Regions from separate parts of the Streptomyces sp. NPDC051320 genome, predicted to be linked through region 2. Evidence: riboswitches for the same ligand, from Rfam matches in the RefSeq annotation. Region 2 holds a riboswitch; the other holds the start of a gene.
What was found. Region 2 has a riboswitch for S-adenosylmethionine ahead of thrC (threonine synthase). Riboswitches for the same ligand answer to the same signal wherever they lie in the genome.
Positions count from the first base shown of each region.

Region 1 (3,860 bases), on a different contig from region 2:
GGGCCATGCTCGGTCCATGCGCAAGCGGTGGGAAGCGTTCGACGGCCCGGTGGTGACCTACGGCCTGATCGGCCTCTGCTGCCTGATCTTCCTCATCGGCCCGGCCTCGGGGTTCAACACCGGTTACGGCACGGGCGACGATCTCCTCGCCGCCCAGAGCGCCTATTTCGAACGCTGGGGAGTCGTTCCCACCGAACTGATGAGCGGCACCGGGTCGGCCCTGCTCACCCCGCTCACCGCGCTGTTCGTCCATGCCGGCTGGGTGCATCTGCTCGGCAACATGCTGTTCCTGTACGTCTTCGGTGCGATGGCCGAGGAGCGGATGGGCCGGCTGCACTTCGCGGTCTTCTATCTGGCCGGCGGCTATGCCGCCCTGGGCGCCTACGCGCTGACGCACACCTCGTCCGATCAGTCCCTGGTCGGTGCGTCCGGCGCGATCTCGGCGGTGCTCGGCGCCTTCCTGAGCCTCTTCCCGAAGGCCCGGGTCACCAGCATCTTCCCGTTCCTGCTGTTCCTGCCACTGCGCTTCCCCGCCTGGATCGTGCTGGTCTTCTGGTTCGCCCTGCAGTGGCTGGCCGCCCGGCAGCAGCACGGGACCGGCCCCGGGGTCGCCTACACGGCACATCTGGCGGGGTTCTCGCTCGGCTTCCTCTACGCCACGGCGCGGTACTGGCGTGCGACTAGAGTGAGGGCCCCAGCGACGGCCACCGAGGGAGAACGTAAGCCGTGATCACCGCGATCGTGCTCATCAAGACCAGCGTGGACCGGATCCCCGAGATCGCCGAATCACTCGCTTCGCTGGAGAACGTCAGCGAGGTCTACTCCGTCACCGGCACGTACGACCTGATCGCGCTGGTCCGGGTGGCCCGGCACGACGACCTCGCGGACATCATCCCCGGCCGGATCAGCAAGATCCCCGGCGTCGAGGCCACCGACACCCACGTGGCGTTCCGTACGTACTCGCAGCACGACCTGGAAGCGGCTTTCGCCATCGGGCTCGACGCGTAGGGCGCCACCCGCCGGCGCCCCGGCCTCGCGGCCGGCCGGGGATGGCCCCGGCATCACACGGCCGGCACGCAACGGCCGTTCTCGGTGCGGTAGTTCCAGCGGGCGCCGTCCCGCACCAGCTCCTTGACCGCGGTGACGAAACGCTCCACGTGCTCGTCCGGTGTACCGGCGCCGAAGCTCACCCGGATGGCGTTGAGCGAGGCCCCGCCCGGCTCGCCCTCGGGCGCGCCGCACTCACCCTGGTCCTGCGGGTCGCCGCCGAGCAGGGTGCGCACCAGCGGGTGGGCGCAGAAGAGGCCGTCCCGCACCCCGATGCCGTATTCGGCCGAGAGCGCGGCGGCGAAGTGCGAGCTGTTCCAGCCCTCCACCACGAACGAGATGACGCCGACGCGTGGAGCCTCGTCACCGAAGAGCGAGAGCACCCGCACCGCGTCCACCTCGGCGAGGCCGGCGCGGACCTTGGCGATCAGCGCCTGCTCCCGCTCGACCAGCGAGTCGAAACCGGCCTCGGTGAGCGCCTTGCAGGCGGCAGCGATGGAGTACGCCCCGATGACGTTGGGCGAGCCGGCCTCGTGCCGGGCGGCCGTGCTGTGCCACTCGACGTCCACGCCGCCGTCGGCGCGCCTGCTCACCTGGCGGGAGGCACCGCCGCCGGCCAGATACGGCTCCGCGTCCTGCAACCAGTCGGAGCGGCCCGCCAGGACACCGGAGCCGAAGGGCGCGTAGAGCTTGTGCCCGGAGAAGGCGACCCAGTCGACGTCGAGAGCCACGATGTCCACCGGGTGGTGCGGGGCGAGCTGCGCGGCGTCCAGCACGATCCGCGCGCCGTGCGCGTGGGCGGTGGCGGCCAGCTCCGCCACCGGCCACAGCTCACCGGTGACGTTCGAGGCCCCGGTCACGCACACCAGAGCCGGACCGGCGGCGTCACGGACCGCGAGGGCGCGCTCCAGGGTCTCGACGGCCTGCCGCGGAGTGCGCGGTGCGTCCAGGTAGGTGACGGTGGCGTCGCGCCAGGGCAGCAGCGAGGCGTGGTGCTCGGTCTCGAAGACGAAGACCTCACAGCCGGCCGGCAGCGCCGCGGCCAGCAGGTTGAGGGAGTCGGTGGTCGACCGGGTGAAAACGACCTGATGATCCTCGCGGCAGCCGAGAAACGCGGCGATGGTGGACCGACTGTTCTCGAAGAGGTCCGTGGAGAGCTGCGACAGGTAGCCGGCGCCGCGGTGCACGCTGCCGTAGTACGGCGCGTAGGCGGCCACGTCGTCCCAGACCCGCTGCAGGGCCGGGGCGCTGGCCGCGTAGTCGAGCGCGGCGTAGCCGACCTCGCCGCCGGTGACGAGCGGCACCGAAACGTCCCGCCCGAGGACCGGCAGCGGGGCACCCGCACAAGCATCGGCGGCAGCGGCGGAGGCGAAGGCAACGGTGGCAACAGACATGGCGAACTCCCGGAAAGGGCAGGCGAATTCACTGGGCGCGCCGCGCATCGGGGCAGCGCTGGACAGTGCGGAAAGGGGTGTGCGGAGAAGGGGGCTACTGCCCTATCGCATTCGCTGAACCACGGAAGAACTCCCTCGGTGACCAGGATCCCTGGCGAGGGATCCGCGCTTGCCGCGGACTGTGCCGTCGCGGCCCGGTCTTCACCCAGGGCACCCCGCCACGGACGGAGGGTTGCCGGACAGCGGGCTGGGGCCGTAGTCGCTGTCACTCATGACCTGGCAAGTAGCTTGCCACAAGATGCGGGATACGCAAGGCGCGGTCCGGATCCCGGACCGCGCCGTACGTCACACCGGGTGCCGCGGAGGTGTCAGGCGTTGCTCGCCGCGACCCATCTGTCCAGCGCGCTGCGCGCCGCTCCCGAGTCCACCGACTCCGCGGCGCGCTCGATCCCGGCCGCGATCTGCTCGGTCAGCGAGCCGGTGCCCGGCCGCAGCGCGACCAGCGCCGCCGCGGAGTTGAGCAGCACCGCATCGCGCACCGGTCCGGTTTCACCGGCCAGCAGCCGACGGGCGACGTCGGCGTTGTACGAGGCGTCGGCACCGCGCAGTGCCTCCACCGGAACCAGCCCGATGCCCACGTCGCGGGGATCGAAGACCTCTTCGCGGACCGCACCGTCCGCCACGATCCACACCCGTGAGGTGGCCGTGGTGGTCAGCTCGTCGAGCCCGTCGTCCCCCCGGAACACCAGCGCGGACGAACCGCGCTCGGCCAGCACGCCGGCCATGATGGGTGCCATCCGGGCGTCGGCGACCCCGGTCGCCTGCGCTCTCACCCTCGCCGGGTTGGTGAGCGGGCCCAGCACGTTGAACGTGGTGCGGATGCCCAACTCACGCCGGGCCGCCGCCACATAGCGCAGGGCGGGATGGAACTTCACCGCGAAACACATGGTGATGCCGGCCTCGTCGGCGACCTCGGCCACCCGTTGCGGGGTCAGCTCCAGATTGACGCCGAGCTTCTCCAGCACATCGGACGCGCCGCTCGCCGACGAGGCCGCCCGGTTCCCGTGCTTGACGACCTTCGCTCCGGCGCCGGCCACCACGATCGCCGACATCGTGGAGATGTTCACCGTCCTGGCACCGTCGCCACCGGTGCCGACGATGTCCACGGTGTCCCCGGGCACCTCGATCAGACGGGCGTGCTCGTACATGCTCTGCACCAGACCGCTGATCTCCGCGACCGTCTCGCCCTTGGCCCGCAGCGCCACCGCGAAGCCCGCGATCTGCGCGTCGGTCGCCTCTCCGCTCATGATGCGGTCCATCGCCCAGGCGGTGGCGTCCGCGCTCTGGTCGGTTCCGCCGAGCAGGGAGTCGAGGACGACCGGCCAGGAGTAGGCCGCCACGCTGTCGCCGCCAACCGGG
Region 1 is NZ_JBFBAL010000015.1:19,512-23,371, forward strand. It holds gene AB0M87_RS27765 (rhomboid family intramembrane serine protease) at 17-730, shown strand; gene AB0M87_RS27770 (Lrp/AsnC ligand binding domain-containing protein) at 727-1,008, shown strand; gene AB0M87_RS27775 (aminotransferase class V-fold PLP-dependent enzyme) at 1,062-2,441, opposite strand; SAM riboswitch class IV at 2,602-2,718, opposite strand; gene trpD (anthranilate phosphoribosyltransferase) at 2,810-3,860, opposite strand, start outside.
Region 1: linked by a shared signal. The riboswitch ahead of AB0M87_RS27775 (aminotransferase class V-fold PLP-dependent enzyme) and the one ahead of thrC (threonine synthase) in region 2 are both predicted to bind S-adenosylmethionine.

Region 2 (3,860 bases):
GGAGCTCGGTATCAGTGTGCCGAGCTCGGAGTAGGTGAAGGCGACGCCGATGCAGAGCAGGCCGGCGATGGCGATGGTGAGGGCCGTGCCCGTGCCGAGGGTCGCGAACGAGTCCGGCACTATCACGAAGAGTGAGGACGCCGGGGTCAGGCAGGTCAGTGTGAGCAGCGTGCCTCCCACCACCCCGATCGACCGGGTGAGCTTCGGAGCGGCTGCGTCGCGAGGGCCGGCTGGGGGCTTCTCGGCTTCGGACTTCTGGGGCGTGGCGCCAACGGCCATGTCGGGCATGTTGATTATCCGTGTCCCATCGGTGCGTGGGCTGGACCGAGCGGGGACCTCCGCGCCGCTTCGGTGTCCGAATAAAACCCTTACCGATGGATCCCGTCAAGACCTCATTAAGGGCGCATCGCAACGAAATCCGTCGTGTCCGACGTATGCGTAGGTTCTTATGCGCTCCCTGGGCGCGGTATTCAAGCGGATTTAGTGGCCTGATGGGCGGTGCGGATTCTCGCGTGAAATCGGCCGGATTCTTTTGGCAGGCGGTGGGACGCGACCGGTCACGCAGCGCGGCGCGCCTGGTACTCGGCCACCTCACGCATCGGCGGCCGCTCCTCGGTGTCCACCGGAAACGTCCGCGGCACGAACCCGTCAGGACCGCGTTCGAACTGGGTGAGCTCGGGTCGCACCAGATGCCCGCGGGAGAGCCGCAGCTGCGCGGTCCGGTAGATGGCGGCTGCCATCCGGCCGAGCGCCAGGCCGTCCTGGTGGCGATGCCTACGGGAGCCGACGTCGACCTGGGCCAGCGCGTCGAGCCCCACCATGTGGAGCGCGTCGACCAGCAGGCCGAGCTCCACTCCATAACCGACCGGGAAGGGGAGGCGCTCGAGCAGCGAGCGGCGCACCGCGTACTCGCCGCCCAGCGGCTGGACGAAACCGGCCAGCTGGGGCCAGTGCAGATTGAGCAGCGGCCGGGCCACCAGTTCCGTCACCCGGCCGCCCTGGCCCGTGCCGGAGGGGAGCGGAGGGGACGCGGCGGGGGAGGCGGGCGAACGGAACTCGGCGCCCAGCGGACGGTCGTACATGGCCTTGACGAAATGCACGTCGGGCTCGGTCAGCAGCGGTCCGACGATGCCGGAGACGAAGTCCGTCGAGAAGTCCTTCAGGTCGGCGTCGACGAAACAGACGATCTCGCCGCTGGTCGCCAGGAGCGAGCGCCACAGCACCTCGCCCTTGCCGGGCAGGGCGGGTATCCGGGGCAGGATCGTGTCCCGGTGCACCACGCGGGCGCCGGCCGCCGCCGCGACCTCCGCCGTACGGTCGGTGGACCCCGAGTCGATCACGACCAGCTCGTCCACCAGCGGCACCGCCTCCATGAGATCCCGCCGGATCGCCGCGACGATCTCACCGACCGTGGCCTCCTCGTTCAGCGCAGGAAGCACCACGCTCACCTTCGTACAGCGCTTGGCGGCGGTCAGCCGGTCCAGCGGACGGTCGGCGGCCGACCAGGAACGCCTGGTCAGCCAGCGTTCCACCTCATCCAGCACGGAGTGTCTCCTCGGTACGCCGGCCGCGGCAGCGGCTCATGTGACAGTCATCTCGCGGTACGGACGACTCTCTCCATCGTCCTCGCCGTCGGCTACAGTCTTGAACAACGCGAGAGACCGCCGCATGCCGGGGGTCGGTACGCGCGACAAATACCCGGGCCCGGTGGTCCGGCGTCATAGCGCTCATCCAGAGGGACTGAGGGAACGGCCCGTTGAAGTCCCGGCAACCTTCCGCCGACCGCGAGGTCATGGTGGGGAAGGTGCCAATTCCGTCTTGCGGCGAAGTACGTCGCGAGGAAGATGAGGAGAAAGGGACCTCGCCACCATGGCTGTGCAGACTGTCGCCGACACCACGAACTCCACCGAAGCGGTCGATCTCGGACCCGCCGCCGCGCTTTCCTGCCGCGAATGCGGAGAGCGTTTCGCCCTCGGACCGATCTTCGCCTGTGCCTCCTGTTTCGGGCCGCTCGAAGTCGCGTACGACCTGCCGAGCGGCTCCCCCGACGAGCTGAAGAAGCGCATCGAGGCAGGCCCGAACAACATCTGGCGTTACGCGCCGCTGCTGCCGGTCCCCGCTGATGTCGCGTCGCAGCCCAATCTGAACCCGGGTTTCACCAAGCTGGTCAAGGCCGACAACCTGGCCCGCGAGCTCGGCATCACCGGCGGCCTGCACATCAAGGACGACTCCGGGAACCCGACGCACTCCTTCAAGGACCGGGTTGTCGCGATCGCCGTCGAGGCCGCCCGCGCCTTCGGCTTCACCACCCTGTCCTGCTCGTCGACCGGCAACCTGGCGGGCGCCGTCGGCGCCGCCGCTGCCCGTTCCGGCTTCCGCTCCTGCGTGTTCATCCCGCACGACCTGGAGCAGGGCAAGGTCGTGATGGCCGCGGTGTACGGCGGTGAACTGGTCGGTATCGAGGGCAACTACGACGACGTCAACCGCTTCTGCTCCGAGCTCATCGGCGACCCGATCGGCGAGGGCTGGGGCTTCGTCAACGTCAACCTCCGCCCGTACTACGGCGAGGGCTCCAAGACGCTGGCGTACGAGATCTGCGAGCAGCTCGGCTGGCAGCTGCCCGACCAGATCGTCATCCCGATCGCGTCCGGCTCCCAGCTCACGAAGATCGACAAGGGTCTCCAGGAGCTGATCAAGCTGGGCCTGGTCGAGGACAAGCCGTACCGGATCTTCGGCGCGCAGGCCGAGGGCTGCTCGCCGGTCTCCACCGCCTTCAAGGCGGGCCACGATGTCGTGCGGCCGCAGAAGCCGAACACGATCGCCAAGTCCCTCGCCATCGGCAACCCGGCGGACGGCCCGTACGTCCTGGACATCGCCCGGCGCACCGGCGGCGCGGTCGAGGACGTCAACGACGAGCAGATCGTCGACGCGATCAAGCTGCTGGCCCGCTCCGAGGGCATCTTCGCGGAGACCGCGGGCGGGGTGACCGTCGGCGTGACCAGGAAGCTGATCGAGGCCGGTCTGCTCGACCCGGCGCTGTCCACCGTCGTCCTGAACACCGGTGACGGCCTCAAGACCCTGGACGCGGTGGCCGAGACCTCACGCCCCACCGCGACGATCCGCCCGACCCTGGACGCGTTCCGCGAGGCCGGCCTGGCCACCAGCTGAACCCCCGTCCCGCCCACTCCCCGGTCTCCTGGACGGCCGGTTCTCCCGGAAGGCAATCCGCATGAGCGTCAAGGTCCGCATCCCCACCATCCTCCGCACGTACACCGGCGGCCAGGCCGAGGTCGTCGCCGAGGGCGGCACCCTCGCCGAGGTCATCGCCGACCTGGAGAAGAACCACACGGGCATCGCGGCCCGCGTCCTGGACGACCAGGGCAAGCTGCGCCGCTTCGTGAACGTGTACGTCAACGACGACGACGTGCGCTTCGAACAGGGCCTGGAGACCGCCACGCCGGACGGCGCCGGCGTCTCGATCATTCCGGCCGTCGCCGGCGGCTGACCGGCCTCCCGCGGCGCTGATCCGGCGCCGCGATCGCACCCTCGATTACCCCCTCCGGGCCAGAAGCGGAGGGGGTAATTCTGTGTGGTTGAGCGCGGTACAGTTGGGGTAGTCCCCTTCGCTGCTCATGCCAGGCGCATATGTGAACGCGACAAGGTGCGGACAAAAAGTGAAACCTTTTGTGGCGTAAGTGCCCTTTGCCCGGCCCGACTTGCCCGGAAACCCCCAGGAATCAGCCCGTTCGGGCGTTCGGTCACGCACAGATTTTTCGTCCGATTGACCTGTTGCAGAGGGCAGTTGGGCAGATACATTCAGCCGCGGTCGACGCGTTCCGGCGCAAGGTCTGACCCCGGGT
Region 2 is NZ_JBFBAL010000013.1:53,835-57,694, forward strand. It holds gene AB0M87_RS26060 (APC family permease) at 1-279, opposite strand, end outside; gene AB0M87_RS26065 (glucosyl-3-phosphoglycerate synthase) at 558-1,544, opposite strand; SAM riboswitch class I at 1,725-1,851, shown strand; gene thrC (threonine synthase) at 1,870-3,168, shown strand; gene AB0M87_RS26075 (MoaD/ThiS family protein) at 3,230-3,505, shown strand.